3 regions of the Lysinibacillus sp. FSL K6-0075 genome follow, and region 1 is predicted to be linked to each of the others. Evidence: riboswitches for the same ligand, from Rfam matches in the RefSeq annotation. Region 1 holds a riboswitch; each other region holds the start of a gene.
The links. A riboswitch is a leader RNA that binds a small molecule or an ion and turns the genes downstream of it on or off. The one in region 1 is predicted to bind lysine.

Region 1 (3,253 bases):
CTGTAATAAAGTGCATATCGATACCGAATGCAATATCTAATCCGTAGTAGACAACCATAGCCTGTACAATCATTGGTGTACCACGGAAAAATTCAACATAGCATGTCAGTATAAATTTAATGAGCTTTAAGCTATAAAATTTCACACCTTTTTTACGAACTGGAATCGTATGCATAATTCCGATGAAAAATCCGATAAATGCACCAATAATTGTACTAATACTCGAAATCAGTAACGTATAATACGCACCTCGTAAAAACATTTGCCAGTTGTTTTCAATAATTGAAAGTATCCATTCAAGACTCATGATGTTCCTCCTAACAATGTCATCTTGCTTGCTTATTTCTTTTGTGTCCTAGCTCTTTCTACCATTCTATGTTTTGTCACGCTAGGACATTATCATTATGTAGAGAGGTTCTCATTTTGATAATGATGAAATGATCATGCACGGACTAGCAACTAGCCCGTGCCTTGTCATTATTGTGCTGCTGGTTGTTGCGAAATAGCTTCTTCCATAATCGCTTGACGATCGTCTTCCGAAATGCCTTTTAGGACTTCATTGATTTTTTCACGATTTGCGTCGTCCTTACGTAAGCCTACAGCAATTGAAGTATTTGATGGATCTGTATCAAAGCCTTCTTCAAATGCTACATATGTGAACTTATCGTTGGCAGCAGCAGCAGAAATACCCTCTGGACGTTCAGCTACATAGCCATCAATTTTACCTGCTTCTAACGCCACACGCATTGCTGGGAAGCTTTCCATTGCCGTTTGTTTTTCTACACCTTTGATTTGATCAATCACTGTGTAGTTTGATGTATTTAATTGTGATGTAATTTTAGCACCTGAGAAATCTTGAATCGATTTTGCATCTTCATATTTACTACCTTTTTTAATAACCATCACAAAATCAGATGTGTAATAGTTTTCTGTAAAATCAATTGTTTTCTTACGTTCTTCTGTTGGTGACATCCCTGCGATAATCGCATCAATTTTGTTCGATTGTAGCGCTGGCACTAATCCGTCCCACTCCATTTTAACAATGACTAACTCTTTGCCTAAACCTTCAGCGATTTTCTTCGCCATTTGTACATCATAGCCGCCTGCATACTCTGCATTATCCGCTATTTTCACAGCGCCATTCGCATCGTCTTGCTGTGTCCAGTTGAACGGTGGGTAGCCAGCCTCCATTCCAATTCGGAATTCACCGCCGCCTTCTTCTTTGTCAGCTCCAGCATCACCTGAACCGCCCTCTTTTTTGTCACTTGTGCCACATGCAGCTAGCACAATTGCCGTCATGATAGAGATCATTACTAACAACCATTTTCTTTTCATGAAAAACTCCCCTTTTCTGTAAAAAAATAAGACAACTGTACTAAAAAAGACCTAAGTATATTGAACTTAGGTCTTACCTTTTATGACAGTTGCCCAAATCCTCACTATAATTTCCATGTTTCCGAGATAGCACAACCTAGTAAATCTGGAAATCCATTTACTAGGACAGTCCTGCACTTATTCACTGCAGACCCAGTATAAAAGTACGAGCTCCTTTTATACTTCGGCGATATTTCCTTCTTCATTGCGTCTTCGCTTGCTTGTACTCTACAATGAACTAATAAATACCGCGCCTCTACCTCACTGGTAAATATTCGTGAGGTTTGTTTATTTAATTGATATTTAGATACTACTATAAAACTAATATGTTCGTCAAGACAGTTTTAACATTTTTCTGACTAATGACAATATTAGGGTATTGTGCGTTCCCTATCCATTTTAAATCGTTGAGCTTTCATCGATATTTCCGAAAATTACAACAAATTTTTATTAGAGCGTATATGCTCTCTGTGAGAAAAGTTGTGTTTATTTCTTTTGGCTCCTCTAAACGATATAACATTCGTACTCTTTCAAAAATAGAATCGGTCAAAACCTTTCGTCATGCACAAAAAAACCCTGCTGAACATTGTTCGCAGGGTTTAATGGCATTATGAATTTAATAATAAATCTTCAGGATTTTCGATTAATTCTTTAACTGTTTTTAAGAATCCTACAGAATCTTTTCCATCGATGATACGGTGATCGTAAGAAAGTGCTACATACATCATTGGACGGATTTGAACTTCACCATTTACGCCAACTGGACGGTTAACAATTGAGTGCATACCTAAAATACCAGCTTGCGTACCGTTCATAATTGGTGTTGACATTAATGAACCGAATACACCACCGTTTGTGATTGTGAATGATCCACCAGCCATGTCATTTAGGCCTAATTTTTTATCACGAGCTTTTGTCGCTAAGTTAGCGATATCTTTTTCGATTTCAGCGAAGTTTTTGCTGTTTGCATCGCGTACAACTGGTACGACTAAACCTTCTTCAGTTGATACAGCAATACCGATATCAAAGAAGTTATTTAAATGAATTTCATCGCCAGAGATTTGAGCGTTTACGTATGGGTATTTTTTCAGTGCTGCAACAACAGCTTTTGTAAAGAATGACATGAAACCAAGTTTGATGTCGTTTGCTTTCACAAACTCTTCTTGTTTACGTTTACGAAGTGCCATGATGTTTGTCATGTCAATTTCGTTGAATGTTGTTAACATTGCTGTTGATTGTTTCACTTCTAATAAACGTTTTGCAATTGTTTGACGACGACGGCTCATTTTTTCAATTGTTACACGGTCAGAATTAGCTGCTGGTGTGAATACTACTGGGCCACCTGAAGTTGCTACTGATGTAGGTGCTGCTACTGGTGCTACAGCTGGTGCTGTACCATGTGCTGCTACATCTTGTACACGTACGCGTCCTTGTGGATCTACTGGAGATACCGCTGCAAGGTCAATACCTTTTTCACGTGCAAGACGACGTGCTGCTGGCGATGCAACTACACGCTCACCAGAAGTTTCTTCTACTACTGGAGCCGCTGCAACTGGTGCAGGTGCTGCTTGTGGCGCTGCTGGAGCTGGAGCTGCTTCAGTTGGTGCTGCCGCTGGAGCTGCTGCTGCGCCTTCGCCTGCTTCTACTACTGCGATAACTTGACCAACTAGTACAGTATCGCCTTCTTCAGCTAAAATTTGTGTTAATACACCTGCTTCTTCAGAAATGATCTCAGCGTTTACTTTATCTGTTTCAAGTTCAACGATGAATTCACCTTTTTCAACGCGATCGCCCACTTTTTTTACCCACTGTGCGATACTACCTTCTGTAATCGATTCTGCTAATTCAGGGACTTTAATTTCAGCCACTTTCATTTCCT
Region 2 (3,253 bases), 2.1 Mb from region 1:
GTCCTATAAACCCATCACTCTTTGGTTTACAGAACAGCTCTATTATTTACTCTTCAACTTTTAAATCACAATCTTTAAGTGGCAGCATTTTGGTTTTGTGCTTTATTTTATAGCCAAACCATAGTGCTAAAAATAGTGGAATCCCGATATACGAAACAAGGATGCCATACCAATCAATTTTATCACCTGTAAAGGCTGTGTAATTTTGTCCAATGACTACGATCATACAAACGGTAAAAGCAAATAATGGTCCAAATGGATATAATTTGGCTTTATAAGGTAATAACTTTGGATCTAAGCCCTGTGCATCAAACGCTCGACGGAAACGATAATGACTAAATGCAATACCCAGCCATGCAATAAAGCCTGACATTCCAGAGGCATTTAATAGCCAGATATAAACCACTCCATCACCAAAGAATGACGCTAAAAATGCTAAACAACCTACAGCTAATGTTGCCATCAGTGCATAAATCGGAATACCTCGACGACTTAGCTTTGCGAAAAATTTAGGTGCATGTCCTTCCACCGCTAATTGCCATAGCATACGAGAAGATGCATACAGGCCTGAATTTCCTGCTGACAGCATAGCCGTTAAAATAATGGCATTCATTAATGAAGCAGCAAAGGCAATACCTAGGCGGTCAAACACTAGTGTAAACGGTGATACTGCGATATCTTCTGATAATAAACGTTCATCTGTGAATGGAATCAGCATCCCAATTGCACCAATCGCTAAAATATAAAACAAAAGAATACGCCAAAATACAGATTTAACAGCCTTCGGAATATTTTTACCAGGATCATCTGTTTCACCAGCTGTAATTCCAAGTAATTCTGTCCCTTGGAATGAAAATCCAGCAGCTAGGAAAATACCAAATGTAGCAAGGAAGCCACCATGGAATGGCCCATCACTAATAAAGAAATTAGTGAAACCTACAGGAGCCTGCCCACCTAAAATACCAAAAATCATTAGTAAGCTAATGATAATAAAAACGATGACCGTTACGACTTTAATCATGGCAAACCAATATTCACTTTCACCATAACTTTTTACGGATAGTAAATTAAACGTCAGTACAACAGCAATAAATAATACTGTCCACAGTGCTGATGAGCTATCTGGGAACCAATATTTCATAATTAATGACACGGCAGCGATTTCTGCAGCAATTGTGATTGCCCAGTTATACCAATAGTTCCAGCCTAATGCAAATCCTAAAGCAGGATCTACAAATTTGGTTGCGTAGGTACTAAATGAACCTGATGATGGCATATACGCAGCCATTTCCCCTAAGCTCGTCATTAAAAAATATACCATAATACCGATTAAGGCATAGGCCAGCAATGCGCCCCCAGGTCCTGCCTGTGCAATAGCACCACCACTGGCTAAAAATAGCCCCGTACCGATTGTACCGCCTAAAGAAATCATTGTAATATGGCGGCTTTTTAATTCTTTTTTCAGCTTCGGTGCTTTATGACCAAGCTGATTTACTTTTATTTCACTCACGATATAGCTTCCTTCCTATTTATGAGGCAAAAAAATGCCATCACATATACACTGTGATGGCTACGTTAATCCTCAGTTTTTCCTAAATGATAGCTCAACACGTTGTGCAAACGTGACAGTTCTGTTCCTTTCGGAGACAGCCCCAGCATGAGGTTTTCAAGTCCCCTCACACTTCGGCAATATTTCCTTTCAGCTAATTTCATCAATGCTTGTCATTTCAATTAGCATACTTATAAATATCGCGACCTCTACCTCAATACAAACATGAGGCATATAATTATTAAATTTATGATGTTTATTATACTAACATAAGACCATAGACATTTCAATATAACGGAAAATGTTCTGTATTTTATGAATCTTCTACTATTTTTAATAGTGTGATAAAGTGTTATAGTAGTTCAATTAGAATGGTTATGATTAGGGGGGATTTTATTTTGACTACAAATGATCATTCCGCTAGTTATCCTAGTAAAAAAATTAGCTGGAAAGGAACAACCTTACTTTTAGTTTTCGGAGTTATCTTTATAGCCTCTACATTACGAATGCCACTAACTGTTGTTGGCCCAATTATATCCTTTATCCGTGAAGATCTTGGGATATCTAATGTATTGGCAGGCTTTCTAACAACGATTCCATTGCTTGCTTTTGCTATTATATCTCCATTTGCACCAGTTGTAGCACGCAAACTAGGGCTTGAGCTAACATTATTTTTATCAACTTTTCTATTGGCCTTTGGGATTGTCCTACGTTCACTCGGTACAACAGAGTTACTTCTATTAGGTACTGTGCTAATTGGCGTAGCCATTTCTTTTGGAAATGTACTTATTCCAGGATTATTAAAATTAAAATTTCCATACCATGTCGGTTTATTGATGGCCTTTTTCACCATGTCCATGAATTTAACTGCTGGTCTTGGTGCTGGTATTAGCTATCCTATAGCCAATTCATCGTTAGGCTGGCAAGGTGCGCTGTCCATTGCACTCGTACTCGTTCTCATTACAATCTTAATTTGGATACCTCAATTAAAATCAAATAAACCCGAACCAGTTACTACATCTAAAAAGACAGGTACACCTTTATGGAAATCACCTGTTACTTGGGCTGTCACAGGCGCAATGGGGTTACAGTCTTTATTATTCTACACGACTGCAGCTTGGATTCCCGAGATCTATATTGCCCAAGGGCTAGCTCCTGACAAGGCCGGTTGGATGTTTTCCATCATGCAATTCTCACAAGTACCAATGGCTTTAGCTGTGCCTATAATTGCAGGTAAAATGACTTCACAACGCCCCCTTGTATTGATGTTTACATCTTTCTATTTAGTAGGGTTTGTTGGTGTTGTCATGGAATGGACTAGTCTTGGTGTACTGTGGATGGTCCTTCTAGGGTTAGCAGGAGGTTCTTCATTCGCCCTAGCAATGATGTTCTTCACTCTCCGCACTCGTACTGCATTTGAGGCAGCTGATTTATCAGGCTTTGCACAATCTTTGGGTTATTTATTTGCCGCAATTGGTCCTATTCTTTTTGGCTACTTGCATGATTTCTTTGGTGGCTGGAATATTGCGGGATGGCTCTTTGTCGTTGTGGCAATATTACTCTTCTTTTGCTCAATGAGAGCCTCCAAGGATGAATATGTGCATTAATAAATAAAGCAGATGGTTCAGGTTCCCCATCTGCTTTATTTCTATATGGTGTATACGTTTACGCATTGTTTAATGGTCAGATTGCTGTAGTAATGTT
Region 3 (3,253 bases), 1.1 Mb from region 1:
CATGCAGAAACAAAAAATAGTATCAAGTGATACAACAAATCGCGATGTATTTGGCTATGCCGTTGAAAAAGGGTGGATGTGTGTTCAGGTTTTCTTTGTGCGCCAAGGTAAACTGATTGAGCGTGATGTCTCGATTTTCCCGATCTATCAGGATGCAGAGGAAGAATTTTTAACATTTGTTGGGCGCTTTTATGAAAAGCCAGAGCATATTAAGCCAAAAGAAATTTTTATTCCACAAGCCATTGATGCAGCCATCTTAACGGAATTATTAGAGATCAAAGTTCTTACACCAAAAAGAGGACAAAAGAAGGAACTGGTTGAATTAGCAACCAAAAATGCCGAAATTGCTGTGGCAGCTAAATTCCAGCTAATAGAACGTCAGGAAGAACGTACGATTGGTGCTTGTGAGGCACTAGGTGAAGCAATGGGTATTAGTGCACCTTTACGAATTGAGGCTTTTGATAATAGTCATATGCATGGAACGGATGCAGTATCTGCCATGGTTGTTTTCATTGATGGGAAGCCTGCGAAAAAGGAATACCGAAAATATAAAACGCGTTCAGCAGCCAAGCATGATGATTACGGTGCAATGCAGGAGGTTATACGTCGTCGATATATACGTGTTTTAAAGGAAGGTCTACCATTACCAGATTTAGTGTTAATTGATGGTGGTAAGGGGCAAATGGAAGTAGCCCGTGAAGTACTAGAAGATGAGCTTGGTCTTGTCATACCGATTGCTGGTTTAGCCAAGGATGACAAGCATAATACATCTCAGCTATTGTTTGGTGATCCGCCAGAGGTGATTGCCTTAAACCGTACAAGTGATGGCTTTTATTTATTACAACGAATTCAAGACGAAGTCCACCGCTTTGCTATTACCTTCTTGCGTCAACAGCATGAGAAGCATGCCATTCAATCTGTATTAGATCATATTGAAGGGGTAGGACCAAAACGTAAGCAACAGTTGCTTAAATATTTCGGTTCAGTCAAAAAAATTCGAGAGGCGAGCGAGCTAGCATTACAGGAGGCTGGGATGCCCGCTAATTTAGCAAGCCAAATTTTTAGCTATTTTCAGCAAGAATCATTGTCAAAGGAATAGGCATGTGCTATGGTTATAAATAACATTGTTTTCAATGTTATGGAGAGCTAACTGGCGTGACTAGCTTGTTTACGCTAAAGCTTAATGAATTGAATACATTCACTTTAAGGTGATGATAGAGGTGCAAGATTCAAGAGTAACACAATGGAGGATGGACAAGTCCAGAGATATTGTGTGAAAGGGGAGCTTGCCGAAGTACAGCGTTGTTGTTTCCATTGCTGTACTGGTTTTGCATTTAAGAAATGTAAGACTGTCGATTCTAAACGTTTCGGAGAGCTATCACACATGGGCAAGTTACGATTATTGTACATGTTATAGGCAGCTTTCACGTTATGTGGAGGCTGCCTTTTAGTTTTTCTAGAAACTGTTTTGTCTCCTGTAATTAGGTGAAATACATGGACTGGAAGGGAGAACGAAAGAAATGGCTAAAATCGTGATGAAGTTTGGAGGAGCTGCATTAGCTTCTACTGAACAAATCCAACAGGCAGCTCGGAAAGCGATTGCTGAAAAGGACAGAGGATTTGATGTAGTGGTAGTTGTTGCAGCAATGGGACATACTGCCAAAGAAATGAAAATGATGGTACATCAACTAACTGACGATGTTTCAAAACGAGAATTAGATGCAGTTTTGTCTACAGGCTCTCAATTATCTAGTGCTTTATTTGCCATTGCCTTACAGGACGCGGGCTATCAGGCTGTGTCTCTGACTGGATGGCAGGCAGGTATTCATACGGATGGTATGTATCGGCATGCGCGTATCGACTATATTGATGTTAGTCGAATCGAAGAACACTTTGCACAGGGGCAAATTGTAGTCATTGCTGGAGAACAAGGGGTTGACGAAGATCACAATATCACCATGCTTGGGAAAGGTGGAGCTGAAACGGCAGCTGTAGCGCTTGCCATCGCATTGGAAGCGGAGCGAGCTGATATGTATACAAATGTGGACGGTGTTTATACAGCAGATCCATGTTATGTGACACATGCCCAAAAGCTCCAGGAAATTTCCTATGATGAAATGTTGGAATTATCTCATTTAGGATCTCATGTCATACATCCACGTGCGGTGGAGTTAGCAAAGAAATTTCAAATGCCTGTTATCATACGCTCAAGTTTAGTAGAGTCAGTAGGCACTTTATTGAAGGAGGAAGTGGAAATGGAAAAAAACTTAGTTGTTCGTGGCGTGGCCTTTGAATCAGATATTATTCGTTTAACAGTAGGGTATGATGCTTTCTCTAATGCTTCATTAGCAGATATATTTACTATTCTTGCTGAGAACCGCATTAATGTAGATATTATTGTTCAAGCCATTATTGATGGGCTGAAACCAACTGTTTCGTTTTCTATTTTAAAAGAGGAATTTGCAGAAGCATTACGTGTTCTAGAAGATAGTAAATTATCACTCGGATTTAGTTTTGCAGACTTCGAAATAGGGTTGGCGAAAGTTTCCATTATTGGTTCAGGGATGGCCTCTAATCCAGGTGTTGCTGCTCGTATGTTTGATCGGTTACGTCGTGAAAATATCCCTGTAAAAATGGTAAGTACTTCTGAAATAAAAGTTTCTGTTGTTGTACCACAGGATGATATGATCCAAGCAGCTAATGCACTGCATGATGAGTTTAATTTAGAGCAAGCACTTTACATATAATAATAGAAGAAACAGCATTTTATGTAATTGTCCAAAATTAAAGGAAGAAAAAAGAAGGATTGTCATCCCGTTAGGGGGAGACAATCCTTTTTATTACTCTGAGGGAATGGTATTCATAATACGTTCTTTGACGTCCCATTTGACTGTAAACATGACGTATTGTTGCTTTTCTCGCTTTTCATTATAGCATTCTGTAAGATAGCCTTTAGCTAGTTGAATTTGCTCTGCTATAAATCCTGCTTCAAGTTTAAAGCTACGTTGTTTAATTTGCAGAATTTCAGGGTCGTTTGTCAACTGGAAAATGCGTCCATCCTTTGATTCCTTCATAAGCTCTAATGTACCCCAGCAGGCATCTGCGAAAAATGCGATAAGTTCATCTTGACTTTTACATGGGAACTTGCGAGCAAGCTCTTTACCTGCCCAATAAAGGACATCATCTTCATGTTTACCGAGTATAGAAGATAGAATATGATCACGAATGATCTCATAGCCAAATGATGAGATTG

Region 2: it holds a riboswitch for lysine, as region 1 does, so the genes downstream of both, MHB65_RS01375 (amino acid permease) here and MHB65_RS11935 (transporter substrate-binding domain-containing protein) in region 1, are expected to answer to the same signal.
Region 3: it holds a riboswitch for lysine, as region 1 does, so the genes downstream of both, MHB65_RS17295 (aspartate kinase) here and MHB65_RS11935 (transporter substrate-binding domain-containing protein) in region 1, are expected to answer to the same signal.

Annotation. Positions count from the first base shown of each region.
Region 1 is NZ_CP151947.1:2,430,339-2,433,591, reverse strand. It holds gene MHB65_RS11940 (amino acid ABC transporter permease) at 1-307, opposite strand, end outside; gene MHB65_RS11935 (transporter substrate-binding domain-containing protein) at 478-1,335, opposite strand; lysine riboswitch at 1,455-1,641, opposite strand; gene odhB (2-oxoglutarate dehydrogenase complex dihydrolipoyllysine-residue succinyltransferase) at 1,983-3,242, opposite strand.
Region 2 is NZ_CP151947.1:289,914-293,166, reverse strand. It holds gene MHB65_RS01375 (amino acid permease) at 47-1,510, opposite strand; lysine riboswitch at 1,593-1,769, opposite strand; gene MHB65_RS01370 (MFS transporter) at 1,948-3,156, shown strand; gene MHB65_RS01365 (hypothetical protein) at 3,226-3,253, opposite strand, start outside.
Region 3 is NZ_CP151947.1:3,527,490-3,530,742, reverse strand. It holds gene uvrC (excinuclease ABC subunit UvrC) at 1-1,099, shown strand, start outside; lysine riboswitch at 1,208-1,386, shown strand; gene MHB65_RS17295 (aspartate kinase) at 1,521-2,747, shown strand; gene MHB65_RS17290 (YslB family protein) at 2,841-3,253, opposite strand, start outside.